DNA from 3 places in the Cytobacillus kochii genome. Region 1 is predicted to be linked to each of the others. Evidence: a T-box and tRNA genes for the amino acid it is inferred to sense, from the RefSeq annotation. Region 1 holds a T-box; the other regions hold tRNA genes.
The links. A T-box is a leader RNA that pairs with one kind of tRNA and senses whether it is charged. The one in region 1 lies ahead of tyrS (tyrosine--tRNA ligase), so its partner is inferred to be a tRNA-Tyr.
Positions count from the first base shown of each region.

Region 1 (4,812 bases):
CTTTTATTGGATGAGCATACGGCTGCATTAGATCCATCCCGGGCAGAATTGATTACGAATTTAACGAAAGAAATTGTTGATAAATTCCAATTAACGACATTAATGGTAACTCATAATATGCAGCAAGCGATTGACCTAGGAAACCGGTTAATTATGATGGATAAAGGCCAGATTATTTTCTCTGCGGATGAGAAGCAAAAATCGCAGCTTACGGTTGAAAAATTATTAAATGAGTTTCAACAAATTCGTGGTGAAAAAATGAACAGTGACCGTGCAATACTTGCATAAATGAAGATTTTAGTGTGAGAAAGAGTCCGTTAATGGGCTCTTTTTTTGTGGTGCGGGAGTTGATTTTTATGTTTCTTCAATAGAATGTTAATAAATACGATACCAGGGTGGCTTCTATTTAATGATTTTGACTTGGTGAAGAAATGGTTGATCAAATCTTGTAATGAAGCATAATCTAAGATAGCAATTTCTTCATAAAACCGTACACCCTTGATCTTCTAATGGACAATATTCATAAACGGTGATACTGTCACAACTTATTGGTGCAAGTGGACTTTCTAGTTGGCGAATGACTAGTAGGAGAAGCGTAAACATAGAAATAGCCACCTGATAAAAGGTGACTATGCAAATTACCTCACAACCTAATTCTTTACCAATAATTTCATGAATTTTCTTTTACCTACTGAAACAATCATATTATGGCTAATCGTAGTCGTTTCCATTTCAGTGGTGATTTTTTTACCATTTATTTTAATTGCGCCACCAGCAATCATTCTTTTTGCCTCGGATTTTGAAGGTAGTAAGCCTGTATTCACTAACAATTGCACAATGGTGATAGAAGTTGGGCCAGACCATATCATTGTCGGCAGATCTTCAGGTAATTCTCCTTTTTGGAAAATCGTAATAAATTGTTGTTCTGCTTTTTCAGCTGCTTCTTCATCATGGTTCATTTGTACAATTAGCTTTGCTAATTGCATTTTTACATCACGTGGATGGAGGGTTTGCTTATCTAGCCCTTCTTCTATTTCAGTTATTTCTTCAGGTGTAAGAGGTGTAATAAGTGTAAAATACTTCTCCATGAGTTCATCCGGAATGGACATTGCTTTCCCGTACATTTCGTTTGCTGGTTCATTAATACCGATATAATTATTCTTCGATTTTGACATTTTCTCAACGCCATCTAATCCTTCAAGTAGTGGCATCAGCAGTGCAATTTGCTTAGGTTTTCCAAATTTCTCTTGAAAGTGCCGACCCATAAGGACATTAAAGTGCTGATCGGTGCCCCCTAACTCAATATCACATTCAAGCACAACAGAATCGTATCCTTGCATGACTGGGTAGAAGAATTCGTGTAAAGAAATCGGCTTCCCGAAGGCAATTCTTTCTTCAAAGTCATCACGTTCCATTAAACGGGCAATGGTAATTTTACCAGCTAATTGAATGACATCATCAAACTTAAGTTGAGAGAGCCATGTTGAATTATAATGTAATTCAACTTTTTCCATATCGAGTACTTTACCGAATTGCTCAAAATAAGTTTGGGCGTTATGCTTCACTTCTTCATCGGTTAACGGCTTTCTAGCGATGGACTTACCTGTTGGATCACCAATCTTACCAGTAAAATCCCCAATTAATAATTGAATCGTATGACCATTATCTTGGAATTGCTTTAACTTCTTTAAAACAACCGTATGACCTAAATGAACGTCAGGAGCTGAAGGGTCTAAGCCAAGTTTTATCTTTAAAGGTTTATTTAATAAAATAGATTTTGCTAACTTTTCTTCTAATTCTTCAGTGGGTATTATTTCTTGCACACCTTGTTTGTATAACTTTAATTGTCTCTGTAACTCTTTTAATTGCTGTTCTGATAATTTTTCTTTCACAATTATTCACATCCTTAATAAATAATAAAAATCCACATCCCTAATAAAAGGGACGTGGATTTCACGCGTTACCACCCTAATTGAGAAGTATAATACTTCTCCACCTCAACATTTAACGAACGTAGCCGTTCATTGCAAGTAGCAATGAAAGTTCAAGAAGTTGTAATTCGCTTCATCCTTTATACCGACTCTCAGTCATTTGTCGGCTCTCTGTGATAGGGAGGAGGTTGCTACTAAGACTTCTATCATCACTTTTTCTTTATTAAAATTTATTGTCTTTAATGAGCCGGTAAAGGGTTGCAGCTAATTGCTTTTGATCGTCCGTTTTTAACCCTTTAACAATGGAGATTTCTCCCTCATGAAATTCGGGATAAAGCTCTTCAATGACTTCTTTACCCTTAGGGGTAATCACAACAAAGGTATTTCGGCGATCTCTTGGGTCGGTTTCCCTTCTGCAAAATGACTTATTCTCTAATGTACGCATAATATTACTGATTGTTGCTTTTGATACACCTGCAGAAAGGGCAAGCTCTTTTGTTTCCATTTTTCCATATATCCATAAATCATAAAGAATCGAAAAGGAAGTCCAAGAGATTTTATGCTTGGCTAACACTTCTTGCTCTAGCTTATTTTTAATGCCTTGGCCAATGCGATATAGGCTAGTGACTACGGCTATTGCATTTGGCTCTATCGTTGTTTTTTTACTTATCTTTTGAATGACCGTTGACTCTTCAGGATGCAAATAGCCATCTTCGTCTAATTGGTGAATAGGATCACTCCTCTATTATTTTCAGAATCATTAGCTATGAAATGATTCTACAAAAAAAGAAACAGAATTGCAACCCTTAAACTTAAGGGTAATACAAAACTGTTTGATAAATAATCATATCTTCCCCAATATTGCGATACGTATGAGCCTTGTTGGCGGAGAAACGGATGGAATTACCTGGTTGAATGGTATATTGTTGTTCATTAATTTCAAGTTGTAGTGTACCAGTAATCACCGTTACATACTCTTCAACACCTTCATTATGTTTTTCTGATAGATGTTCATAACCTGTCTCAATCTCGACAGTAAAAATTTCAAACTTTTTCCTTGGGTCAAATGGGAAGACCGGATATACGCGATATTTCCCACTATACTCCATAATGGGACTGATATCATGGCGATTAACCACATGAATAGGAGACTGCTGTTCCTGAATTAAAGATGAGAAGGAAACTTGTAATCCTGTGGCAATCTTCCATAATGTTGTCACTGTTGGGTTGGATTCACCACGTTCTATTTGTCCAAGCATCGCTTTACTTACATTAGTTAAGTTGGCTGTAGTATCTAGACTTAAACCTCGTGCTTTACGTAGATTTTTTAAGTTAACGCCGATATTTTTTTGAATATTATCCATAATTCCTCCGAAAATGATTGTTTAATATAACGTACAAATGTATAATATATTGTACAAATAACTAATCAGTTTATTTATTCAATATTATACTATTTTTGGGGATGAAGGGTAGGGAGAAATCTTGGCGGAGCTATTGTTACAAACAAGAGAAGTACCATTTCGAAAAGGGTTGCAGGCTGGTGTAAGTATTGCGATTGGTTATGCCCCCGTTGCACTTACTTTTGGCTTATTAGCAAAGACAGCAGGTTTATCTTTTATAGAGACCGTACTTATGAGTATGGTTGTTTTTGCAGGTGCATCACAATATATGGCACTTAGCTTAATTAGTTTAGGAACGAGTACTTTTGAAATTATTTTTACAACGTTTATTGTTAATATTCGCCATTTTCTGATGAGTACAGCGCTTAATGAAAAAGCAGAAGATGACAAACTAATGAAAAAGGCCCTCTATTCATTCGGCATTACAGATGAATCTTTTTCAGTTATTGCTACAAAAGACGGTGTGCAAAAAACTGGCTTTATTTTAGGTGTGAATATCATTGGGTATATGAGCTGGGTTACTTTTACGGCCCTTGGATACGTCGTTGGTGCAAACTTGCCACAAGTGTTACAAGAAAGCATGACAGTTGCGTTATATGCGATGTTTATTGGTCTACTTGTTCCTTCGATGAAAGGGAGTGCTAAGGTTGTTTACCTTGCTGCTATTGCTGCCGGATTAAACACTATTTTTACCTTTACAGGTGCACTTTCAACAGGATGGTCAATTGTTATAGCAACTTTAATTTCTTCCGTTCTTGTTGAGGTTATAGAAGGAATGAAGAGAGGGGATCGGCAAAATGAGCAATGAAGTACTTTGGTTAATTATTGGCATGGGTCTTGTTACATATCTTCCAAGGGTTGCCCCATTTTTACTTTTTAAAGGAAAGGAACTGCCTATATTTGTGCAATCTGTTTTAAAAAATGTTCCTTATGCGACACTAGGTGCTCTTATTTTTCCTGGGGTTTTGCTTATTGGAGAAAGCATCTGGTACGGCTTACTTGGTGCGGCGATTGCGTTTATCGTTGCTTATATTGGCGCGAATGTAGTCTTTGTTGTCCTTAGTGCTATTATTGTTTTGTCAGGTTACTCCTTATTCATCAGTTAGTTATTTCTTTCCTCCTTTTTGCAGTTCTAAATATGGAAAAGTATACTAAACTAAGTATGAAGGGTTGTACTTTTTTTCATTGAGATTAAAGGAGGGAACAAATTGGCAAGAAAAATTGGTCTTTATGGCATTCTTGGCTACTTTTTATATGGTTTATTCTTTTATTGGTATTTATTCCATTTTGCAAATACAGATTTACCGTTCGAGTATCAAGGTACAGTTGCTGATCCTGCCACTTTTTTAAATGGTAGAGAACTTGTATTAACTGAGGAATATTCGAAAATACGTAATTTACTATTTTTCTTGTCTACACCATTTGAATGGATATTTTATTTATCAATTCTTTTATTGGGCTTATCTGGTGCCTTTAAA
Region 1 covers NZ_CP085254.1:1,562,164-1,566,975, forward strand. The annotation lists gene LG276_RS08310 (ABC transporter ATP-binding protein) at 1-288, shown strand, start outside; gene LG276_RS08315 (hypothetical protein) at 481-603, opposite strand; gene tyrS (tyrosine--tRNA ligase) at 651-1,892, opposite strand; T-box leader at 1,938-2,150, opposite strand; gene LG276_RS08325 (MarR family transcriptional regulator) at 2,155-2,634, opposite strand; gene LG276_RS08330 (helix-turn-helix domain-containing protein) at 2,744-3,295, opposite strand; gene LG276_RS08335 (AzlC family ABC transporter permease) at 3,417-4,142, shown strand; gene LG276_RS08340 (AzlD domain-containing protein) at 4,132-4,440, shown strand; gene LG276_RS08345 (M48 family metallopeptidase) at 4,543-4,812, shown strand, end outside.

Region 2 (4,812 bases), 140 kb from region 1:
TAACTCCATTTCTCCATTTTCTGATTCATATGTAAATGTTTCTTTTTCCGTTTCCTTACTGCGTTCACCTGACGATTCATTCCCATCATTTCCGCAAGCAGTTAAAACTAATAATAGAATAAAAAATAAAAATACCAATTGCTTTTTCAAGTTTTCCATCCACCTTTATAATAATAATCATTCTCAATTATAGTCAAAAAAAGAAGCAAATCATTAAACGACTTGCTCTTGAACTACCATCCTACTATCAATTAAGTCATACGTTAAGCAGATTGGTTTTTGTGTACGTGGGTCAATACCAATTTCTGCATCAATATTAAATACTTCTCTTAAAATCTGCTTATTCATAACTTCCTTCGCAGCACCATTTTTAATAATTTTGCCTGCTCTCATAGCAATCAAATAATCAGCGAACCTTGCTGCATGGTTTAAATCATGAATAACCATAACAATTGTTCTATTTTCTAACTGATTAAGCTCTTTTAACAGTTCTAATACTTCCAATTGATGACACATATCTAAATATGTAGTCGGCTCATCCAATAAAATTATATCAGTTTCTTGAGCCAAAGCCATCGCAATCCATACTCTTTGCCGCTGTCCACCAGACAATGCATCTACTTCTCTATCTTTAAATTCTGCAATTCCTGTTACTTGGAGTGCCCAATCTATCACCTGGCGATCTTTTGCTGTTAATCTCCCCATACCCTTTTGATATGGAAATCTTCCATAAGATACTAGCTCTGAAACTGTTAAGCCTTCAGGAGCATCAGGAGATTGAGGAAGAATGGCCATTTTTTGTGCAATCGCTTTTGTCGATTCCTTACTGATTTGCTTACCATCAAGATATACAGACCCAGCTTTGGCTTGGATAATTCTTGCAATCGTCTTTAAGACAGTCGATTTACCGCAACCATTCGGCCCAATAATAGCCGTAATCTCACCGTCTGGTATCATCATGTTTAAGTTCTTCACAATCTCTCTATCACCGTATGCAATTCTTAAGTCTTCAGTAAATAATCTAGACAAGGTCATTCACTCCATCCGAACATTTTAGATCATCATCACGTCATTGATAATGATTATCAACTTCAAAGAAAATTTTATCTAATAAAAGCTATCCTGTCAACCATCAATCCGAAAAGTTTTCATTTCCAGCATATTTCTTGTTAACCAACCTGTATTCTACATATATTTTTTTAAGGAGAATGCATTTCACGTTACTGGAGCCTTTCATCCATTTCTTCACTTTAAGTCATTATACACTTCTTTAAGTTTAGTAAAAAACACCATAACTAGTCATTTCTACTAAAAAAAGACTGTAGGCAATCTACTAATAAATAGAGATTGTCTACAGTCCTTAACTTCCATATAAGCGGGTGAAGGGAATCGAACCCTCATCATCAGCTTGGAAGGCTGAGGTTTTACCACTAAACTACACCCGCAAATACCGGTGGTCGGGGTCGAACCGACACTCCGTGATGGAACACGATTTTGAGTCGTGCGCGTCTGCCAATTCCGCCACACCGGCAAATATTCTTTTATTTAATTATGGTGCCGAGGACCGGAATCGAACCGGTACGGTAGTCACCTACCGCAGGATTTTAAGTCCTGTGCGTCTGCCAGTTCCGCCACCCCGGCATGAGGTGTATAAAAACTAATGAATATGTATTGGAGGCGGCAACCGGATTTGAACCGGTGGTGAAGGTTTTGCAGACCTCTGCCTTACCACTTGGCTATGCCGCCATCAATATAAATGAATATTTGGAGCGGAAGACGGGATTCGAACCCGCGACCCTCACCTTGGCAAGGTGATGTTCTACCACTGAACTACTTCCGCAAATCTGGCTGGGCTAGCAGGGTTCGAACCTGCGAATGACGGAATCAAAATCCGTTGCCTTACCACTTGGCTATAGCCCATTTGTATATTCTATGCATGAAAGCAAAAAAAGTGAATTTAAAATAATGGGGCGGCTGATGGGAATCGAACCCACGAATGTCGGAACCACAATCCGATGCGTTAACCACTTCGCCACAACCGCCATAATTGGCAGGGGTAGTAGGAATCGAACCCACATCAAAGGTTTTGGAGACCTTCGTTTTACCATTAAACTATACCCCTAGATGGTGGAGGGGGGCAGATTCGAACTGCCGAACCCGAAGGAGCGGATTTACAGTCCGCCGCGTTTAGCCACTTCGCTACCCCTCCATGAAAAACGATGCCGGCCAGAGGACTTGAACCCCCAACCTACTGATTACAAGTCAGTTGCTCTACCAATTGAGCTAGGCCGGCAAATGGTGGCTCAGGACGGAATCGAACCGCCGACACAAGGATTTTCAGTCCTTTGCTCTACCGACTGAGCTACTGAGCCAAAACTTATACGTTTTACAATATGTTTTTAATACATTTGTGTGAATTTATGTAGTGGCGGTCCGGACGGGACTCGAACCCGCGACCTCCTGCGTGACAGGCAGGCATTCTAACCAACTGAACTACCGGACCAAATTGCGGGGGCAGGATTTGAACCTGCGACCTTCGGGTTATGAGCCCGACGAGCTACCGGACTGCTCCACCCCGCGATAATATGAATGGTGGAGGATGACGGGATCGAACCGCCGACCCTCTGCTTGTAAGGCAGATGCTCTCCCAGCTGAGCTAATCCTCCAAAATGGTGACCCCTACGGGATTCGAACCCGTGTTACCGCCGTGAAAGGGCGGTGTCTTAACCGCTTGACCAAGGGGCCAGTTTATATGTTTAATGGCGGAGAGCAAGGGATTTGAACCCTTGAGACGGCTATAAACCGCCTACACGATTTCCAATCGTGCTCCTTCGGCCAGCTCGGACAGCTCTCCATTGGCTCCGCAGGTAGGATTCGAACCTACGACCGTTCGGTTAACAGCCGAATGCTCTACCACTGAGCTACTGCGGAATAATATAATAGTATGTATGCCCGGCAACGTCCTACTCTCACAAGGGGACAGCCCCTAACTACCATCGGCGCTGAGAAGCTTAACTTCCGTGTTCGGTATGGGAACGGGTGTGACCTTCTCGCTATCGCCACCGGACTTTTTAAAGACATTTATTATTATAACGTCTTTTATGAAAATTTCAAGAGAAATTTTAAATCATTCTCTGAAAACTAGGTAATGTTGAAGAAGATTGTTTTGAGTAATCGCCTGAATGCGTGCTGTAGGCTACTACTTACGTAGTGCTGTCTAGCTGCGGCGGCTAGGAGCCGCCCGCATTTCGTATTGTCCAGCTACAGCGCCTAGGTGCTCGAGGTCATAAGTCAAATTTTTCATGAGGTTAAAGAACAACCTCCTGTCAAATCTGTCTCTTATGCTTGTCGCACCTGTGCAAGGCGCTTTCGCTTTTCGTTTTTGGTTAAGTCCTCGATCGATTAGTATTAGTCAGCTACATGTGTCGCCACACTTCCACCTCTAACCTATCAACCTGATCATCTTTCAGGGATCTTACTAGCTTGCGCTATGGGAAATCTCATCTCGAGGGGGGCTTCATGCTTAGATGCTTTCAGCACTTATCCCTTCCGCACATAGCTACCCAGCGATGCCTTTGGCAAGACAACTGGTACACCAGCGGTGCGTCCATCCCGGTCCTCTCGTACTAAGGACAGCTCCTCTCAAATTTCCTGCGCCCACGACGGATAGGGACCGAACTGTCTCACGACGTTCTGAACCCAGCTCGCGTACCGCTTTAATGGGCGAACAGCCCAACCCTTGGGACCGACTACAGCCCCAGGATGCGATGAGCCGACATCGAGGTGCCAAACCTCCCCGTCGATGTGGACTCTTGGGGGAGATAAGCCTGTTATCCCCGGGGTAGCTTTTATCCGTTGAGCGATGGCCCTTCCATGCGGAACCACCGGATCACTAAGCCCGACTTTCGTCCCTGCTCGACTTGTAGGTCTCGCAGTCAAGCTCCCTTGTGCCTTTACACTCTACGAATGATTTCCAACCATTCTGAGGGAACCTTTGGGCGCCTCCGTTACTCTTTAGGAGGCGACCGCCCCAGTCAAACTGCCCACCTGACACTGTCTCCCATCCCGATAAGGGATGTGGGTTAGAATTTCAATACAGCCAGGGTAGTATCCCACCGACGCCTCCACCGAAGCTAGCGCTCCGGCTTCTAAGGCTCCTACCTATCCTGTACAAGCTGTACCAAAATTCAATATCAGGCTACAGTAAAGCTCCACGGGGTCTTTCCGTCCTGTCGCGGGTAACCTGCATCTTCACAGGTACTATAATTTCACCGAGTCTCTCGTTGAGACAGTGCCCAGATCGTTACGCCTTTCGTGCGGGTCGGAACTTACCCGACAAGGAATTTCGCTACCTTAGGACCGTTATAGTTACGGCCGCCGTTTACTGGGGCTTCGATTCAAAGCTTCGCGTGAGCTAACCTCTCCTCTTAACCTTCCAGCACCGGGCAGGCGTCAGCCCCTATACTTCGCCTTGCGGCTTCGCAGAGACCTGTGTTTTTGCTAAACAGTCGCCTGGGCCTATTCACTGCGGCTCATCAAGGCTTTAACACCCTAATGAGCACCCCTTCTCCCGAAGTTACGGGGTCATTTTGCCGAGTTCCTTAACGAGAGTTCTCTCGCTCACCTTAGGATTCTCTCCTCGCCTACCTGTGTCGGTTTGCGGTACGGGCACCTTATTCCTCGCTAGAGGCTTTTCTTGGCAGTGTGGAATCAAGAACTTCGGTACTAAATTTCCCTCGCTATCACAGCTCAAGGTATATGACCATGGGATTTGCCTCATGGTCCCTCTAACTGCTTAGACGCACATCCAAT
Region 2 covers NZ_CP085254.1:1,425,412-1,430,223, reverse strand. The annotation lists gene LG276_RS07680 (iron-hydroxamate ABC transporter substrate-binding protein) at 1-150, opposite strand, end outside; gene LG276_RS07675 (ABC transporter ATP-binding protein) at 214-1,029, opposite strand; tRNA gene LG276_RS07670 (tRNA-Gly) at 1,375-1,445, opposite strand; tRNA gene LG276_RS07665 (tRNA-Leu) at 1,449-1,531, opposite strand; tRNA gene LG276_RS07660 (tRNA-Leu) at 1,553-1,641, opposite strand; tRNA gene LG276_RS07655 (tRNA-Cys) at 1,673-1,746, opposite strand; tRNA gene LG276_RS07650 (tRNA-Gly) at 1,766-1,840, opposite strand; tRNA gene LG276_RS07645 (tRNA-Gln) at 1,846-1,920, opposite strand; tRNA gene LG276_RS07640 (tRNA-His) at 1,967-2,042, opposite strand; tRNA gene LG276_RS07635 (tRNA-Trp) at 2,049-2,122, opposite strand; tRNA gene LG276_RS07630 (tRNA-Tyr) at 2,126-2,209, opposite strand; tRNA gene LG276_RS07625 (tRNA-Thr) at 2,221-2,293, opposite strand; tRNA gene LG276_RS07620 (tRNA-Phe) at 2,297-2,372, opposite strand; tRNA gene LG276_RS07615 (tRNA-Asp) at 2,427-2,503, opposite strand; tRNA gene LG276_RS07610 (tRNA-Met) at 2,507-2,580, opposite strand; tRNA gene LG276_RS07605 (tRNA-Val) at 2,591-2,666, opposite strand; tRNA gene LG276_RS07600 (tRNA-Glu) at 2,671-2,745, opposite strand; tRNA gene LG276_RS07595 (tRNA-Ser) at 2,761-2,854, opposite strand; tRNA gene LG276_RS07590 (tRNA-Asn) at 2,857-2,931, opposite strand; rRNA gene rrf (5S ribosomal RNA) at 2,951-3,067, opposite strand; rRNA gene LG276_RS07580 (23S ribosomal RNA) at 3,383-4,812, opposite strand, start outside.
Region 2: it encodes a tRNA-Tyr, which carries the amino acid that the T-box ahead of tyrS (tyrosine--tRNA ligase) is inferred to sense. The anticodon was not compared.

Region 3 (4,812 bases), 2.2 Mb from region 1:
CTATTAGGTTTCTGTTTACCAATGCTTGTATTAAAAAATAAATGAGTATTTGTCATTAGTTATTCTCTCCTGATTTCAATTACTTACTTCTATTATAAAGGGCTTCTTCTTTATAGTGTGAAAGTTTGATTATGATTAGTATAAAATTCATCAATATTAAAGGCAACTTCACTTGCGTAACAAAAGTACATTATTAAATAAGATAAAAAAGATATTTGCATATGCAAATATCTTTCTTTTACTGTTAATTTACTATGACCTCAAATTCACTATGTTCATGTAATCCTTCATCATTTTCAACATGAACGACAATCTTGTATGTTCCATTATCAGTAAATGCATGTGTTGCTGTATACATCCCACTAGTTTCCTCTACTGCATCTACCCAAGCCACCTGATGTTCATCAATCGTTTGAACGATTTCTAACCTCACATTAGCCTCTTCAAGTCCTTGTTCTTCTTTCGTAATATGAATATCAAATGGAGTTTCCTCATTCGTCTTAATATCAGCAGTAGGACTTATATGTATCGCTACATTTCCATCATGCTCATGTGTGCTATGGCCTTGATTTTCTTCTTCGCTATCTATTTCAGCACTGCCTACCGCCACTTTAACTTTAGGCATAGTGTGCATACTTCTTGCGGTGACATGTGACTGAATATGATAGATAGCATCTTTTTCAAATGTATAGGATGCAACATACTTTCCATCATTCTCGTGTTCTGCTTCTATTAATTCACTATTATCCTTTTTCCCATCTTCCCACAATTCAAATTTTACTTCATCTGCATCTTCCACAGACTCGTCTCCCTGAGTAACAGTAACTTCTAAGCGTACTTCTTCGTTCCTTTTAATCTGACTTGGTATCGAGATACTGGCATCGATTGCAGCAGGAACTGATCCTTCGCCACCACTAGAGTTTGCATCATTCCCCGCATTTCCACAAGCAGCAAGAAAAATAATCATGATTACAGAAAACGTTGATATCCACTTCTTCATAAAAAGCCCCTCTTTCTTAAACATCTAATCTTTCTCATCTATTTTACTAATAATATGTGTTAGAAAAGTGAAATAATTTGTTAATGAGAGAAATATGTAAAATAAAGAAAATATAGGTATATAAAAAGATTTATTAGGAGAAACTTCTATTACAAGTGTAAATCCCCCTTTTTGGCTTCCATTTATGGAAGCTTTTTTTTACTTTTCTACAAAGCTTTCAACTAGATGCCTAGAAGCTTAATTTAAAATTAATCATACAAAAAAAGCTCATAAACCTTATAGAAGATTTAAGAGCTTTGACGCGCCTTAGAGGATTCGAACCTCTGACCCACAGCTTAGAAGGCTGTTGCTCTATCCAGCTGAGCTAAAGGCGCAAACTAAAATATGTATGGCTCCGCAGGTAGGATTCGAACCTACGACCGTTCGGTTAACAGCCGAATGCTCTACCACTGAGCTACTGCGGAATAATATAAATGGTGGGCCTAAATGGACTCGAACCATCGACCTCACGCTTATCAGGCGTGCGCTCTAACCAGCTGAGCTATAGGCCCCTATTTAAGCGGGTGAAGGGAATCGAACCCTCATCATCAGCTTGGAAGGCTGAGGTTTTACCACTAAACTACACCCGCATTTAAGAACTTCAACATACCGGTGGTCGGGGTCGAACCGACACTCCCGAAGGAACACGATTTTGAGTCGTGCGCGTCTGCCAATTCCGCCACACCGGCATAAAGGCAACACCCGGATTTGAACCGGGGATAAAGGTTTTGCAGACCTCTGCCTTACCACTTGGCTATGCTGCCATAAAACTGGGCTAGCAGGGTTCGAACCTGCGAATGACGGAATCAAAATCCGTTGCCTTACCACTTGGCTATAGCCCAATAAGTAAATTGAAAAATGGGGCGACTGATGGGAATCGAACCCACGAATGTCGGAACCACAATCCGATGCGTTAACCACTTCGCCACAATCGCCATTATTGGCAGGGGTAGTAGGAATTGAACCCACATCAAAGGTTTTGGAGACCTTCGTTTTACCATTAAACTATACCCCTAGATGGTGGAGGGGGGCAGATTCGAACTGCCGAACCCGAAGGAGCGGATTTACAGTCCGCCGCGTTTAGCCACTTCGCTACCCCTCCAAAAAAGAATAAATGGTGGCTCAGGACGGAATCGAACCGCCGACACAAGGATTTTCAGTCCTTTGCTCTACCGACTGAGCTACTGAGCCAAAATAATAAATATGTAAATGGCGGTCCGGACGGGACTCGAACCCGCGACCTCCTGCGTGACAGGCAGGCATTCTAACCAACTGAACTACCGGACCAGATTGCGGGGGCAGGATTTGAACCTGCGACCTTCGGGTTATGAGCCCGACGAGCTACCGGACTGCTCCACCCCGCGATAATAAATATTAATGGCGGAGGAAGAGGGATTCGAACCCCCGCGGGCTTTAACACCCCTGTCGGTTTTCAAGACCGATCCCTTCAGCCAGACTTGGGTATTCCTCCATTAATAAAAAAGCAATAGCGGCGGAGGGGATCGAACCCCCGACCTCACGGGTATGAACCGTACGCTCTAGCCAGCTGAGCTACACCGCCATAAAATATATTTTATAAAAATTAAATTGGTGGAGCCTAGCGGGATCGAACCGCTGACCTCCTGCGTGCAAAGCAGGCGCTCTCCCAGCTGAGCTAAGGCCCCTAAAAAGTATTCGTGGTCGGGAAGACAGGATTCGAACCTGCGACCCCTTGGTCCCAAACCAAGTGCTCTACCAAGCTGAGCTACTTCCCGAAATAAAACGCGCCCGAGAGGAGTCGAACCCCTAACCTTTTGATCCGTAGTCAAACGCTCTATCCAATTGAGCTACGGGCGCATCTGGAGCGGAAGACGGGATTCGAACCCGCGACCCTCACCTTGGCAAGGTGATGTTCTACCACTGAACTACTTCCGCAACTATTCATTATAAAACTAATGCGGGTGAAGGGAGTCGAACCCCCACGCCTTGCGGCGCCAGATCCTAAGTCTGGTGCGTCTGCCAATTCCGCCACACCCGCAAATTTAAATGGTGAGCCATGAAGGACTCGAACCTTCGACCCTCTGATTAAAAGTCAGATGCTCTACCAACTGAGCTAATGGCTCGTACAAAGCACGAGTGGTGCCGGCCAGAGGACTTGAACCCCCAACCTACTGATTACAAGTCAGTTGCTCTACCAATTGAGCTAGGCCGGCAAATATACAAAAAAAATGGTGGAGGATGACGGGATCGAACCGCCGACCCTCTGCTTGTAAGGCAGATGCTCTCCCAGCTGAGCTAATCCTCCAAAATGGTGACCCCTACGGGATTCGAACCCGTGTTACCGCCGTGAAAGGGCGGTGTCTTAACCGCTTGACCAAGGGGCCAAAAAATAACCCCAAAAAATGGGGTAGTTTGCCCGGCAGCGTCCTACTCTCACAAGGGGACAGCCCCTAACTACCATCGGCGCTGAGAAGCTTAACTTCCGTGTTCGGTATGGGAACGGGTGTGACCTTCTCGCTATCGCCACCGGACTATGAAATTGTAAGGGAATCGTTCCCTCAAAACTAGGTAATGTTGAAGAAGATATTTATTGAGTAATCGCCTGAATGCGTGCTGTAGGATACTACTTACGTAGTGCTGTCCAGCTGCGGCGCCTAGTAGCCGCCCGCATTTCGAATTGTCCAGCTACAGCGCCTAGGTGCTCGAGGTCATAAGTCAAATTTGTCATGAGGTTAAAGAACAACCTCCTGTCAAATCCGTCTTATGCTTGTCGCACCTGTGCAAGGCGCTTTCGCTTTTCGTTTTGGTTAAGTCCTCGATCGATTAGTATTAGTCAGCTGCATGTGTCGCCACACTTCCACCTCTAACCTATCAACCTGATCATCTTTCAGGGATCTTACTAGCTTACGCTATGGGAAATCTCATCTCGAGGGGGGCTTCATGCTTAGATGCTTTCAGCACTTATCCCTTCCGCACATAGCTACCCAGCGATGCCTTTGGCAAGACAACTGGTACACCAGCGGTGCGTCCATCCCGGTCCTCTCGTACTAAGGACAGCTCCTCTCAAATTTCCTGCGCCCACGACGGATAGGGACCGAACTGTCTCACGACGTTCTGAACCCAGCTCGCGTACCGCTTTAATGGGCGAACAGCCCAACCCTTGGGACCGACTACAGCCCCAGGATGCGATGAGCCGACATCGAGGTGCCAAACCTCCCCGTCGATGTGGACTCTTGGGGGAGATAAGCCTGTTATCCCCGGGGTAGCTTTTATCCGTTGAGCGATGGCCCTTCCATGCGGAACCACCGGATCACTAAGCCCGACTTTCGTCCCTGCTCGACTTGTAGGTCTCGCAGTCAAGCTCCCTTGTGCCTTTACACTCTACGAATGATTTCCAACCATTCTGAGGGAACCTTTGGGCGCCTCCGTTACTCTTTAGGAGGCGACCGCCCCAGTCAAACTGCCCACCTGACACTGTCTCCCATCCCGATAAGGGATGTGGGTTAGAATTTCAATACAGCCAGGGTAGTATCCCACCGACGCCTCCACCGAAGCTAGCGCTCCGGCTTCTAAGGCTCCTACCTATCCTGTACAAGCTGTACCAAAATTCAATATCAGGCTACAGTAAAGCTCCACGGGGTCTTTCCGTCCTGTCGCGGGTAACCTGCATCTTCACAGGTACTATAATTTCACCGAGTCTCTCGTTGAGACAGTGCCCAGATCGTTACGCCTTTCGTGCGGGTCGGAACTTACCCGACAAGGAATTTCGCTACCTTAGGACCGTTATAGTTACG
Region 3 covers NZ_CP085254.1:3,804,954-3,809,765, forward strand. The annotation lists gene LG276_RS19415 (DUF4931 domain-containing protein) at 1-56, opposite strand, end outside; gene LG276_RS19420 (FixH family protein) at 245-1,000, opposite strand; tRNA gene LG276_RS19425 (tRNA-Arg) at 1,301-1,374, opposite strand; tRNA gene LG276_RS19430 (tRNA-Asn) at 1,390-1,464, opposite strand; tRNA gene LG276_RS19435 (tRNA-Ile) at 1,475-1,551, opposite strand; tRNA gene LG276_RS19440 (tRNA-Gly) at 1,559-1,629, opposite strand; tRNA gene LG276_RS19445 (tRNA-Leu) at 1,647-1,728, opposite strand; tRNA gene LG276_RS19450 (tRNA-Cys) at 1,733-1,803, opposite strand; tRNA gene LG276_RS19455 (tRNA-Gln) at 1,810-1,881, opposite strand; tRNA gene LG276_RS19460 (tRNA-His) at 1,899-1,974, opposite strand; tRNA gene LG276_RS19465 (tRNA-Trp) at 1,981-2,054, opposite strand; tRNA gene LG276_RS19470 (tRNA-Tyr) at 2,058-2,141, opposite strand; tRNA gene LG276_RS19475 (tRNA-Phe) at 2,155-2,230, opposite strand; tRNA gene LG276_RS19480 (tRNA-Asp) at 2,250-2,326, opposite strand; tRNA gene LG276_RS19485 (tRNA-Met) at 2,330-2,403, opposite strand; tRNA gene LG276_RS19490 (tRNA-Ser) at 2,418-2,510, opposite strand; tRNA gene LG276_RS19495 (tRNA-Met) at 2,527-2,600, opposite strand; tRNA gene LG276_RS19500 (tRNA-Ala) at 2,628-2,703, opposite strand; tRNA gene LG276_RS19505 (tRNA-Pro) at 2,717-2,793, opposite strand; tRNA gene LG276_RS19510 (tRNA-Arg) at 2,802-2,875, opposite strand; tRNA gene LG276_RS19515 (tRNA-Gly) at 2,879-2,953, opposite strand; tRNA gene LG276_RS19520 (tRNA-Leu) at 2,975-3,056, opposite strand; tRNA gene LG276_RS19525 (tRNA-Lys) at 3,066-3,141, opposite strand; tRNA gene LG276_RS19530 (tRNA-Thr) at 3,156-3,231, opposite strand; tRNA gene LG276_RS19535 (tRNA-Val) at 3,248-3,323, opposite strand; tRNA gene LG276_RS19540 (tRNA-Glu) at 3,328-3,402, opposite strand; rRNA gene rrf (5S ribosomal RNA) at 3,433-3,549, opposite strand; rRNA gene LG276_RS19550 (23S ribosomal RNA) at 3,822-4,812, opposite strand, start outside.
Region 3: it encodes a tRNA-Tyr, which carries the amino acid that the T-box ahead of tyrS (tyrosine--tRNA ligase) is inferred to sense. The anticodon was not compared.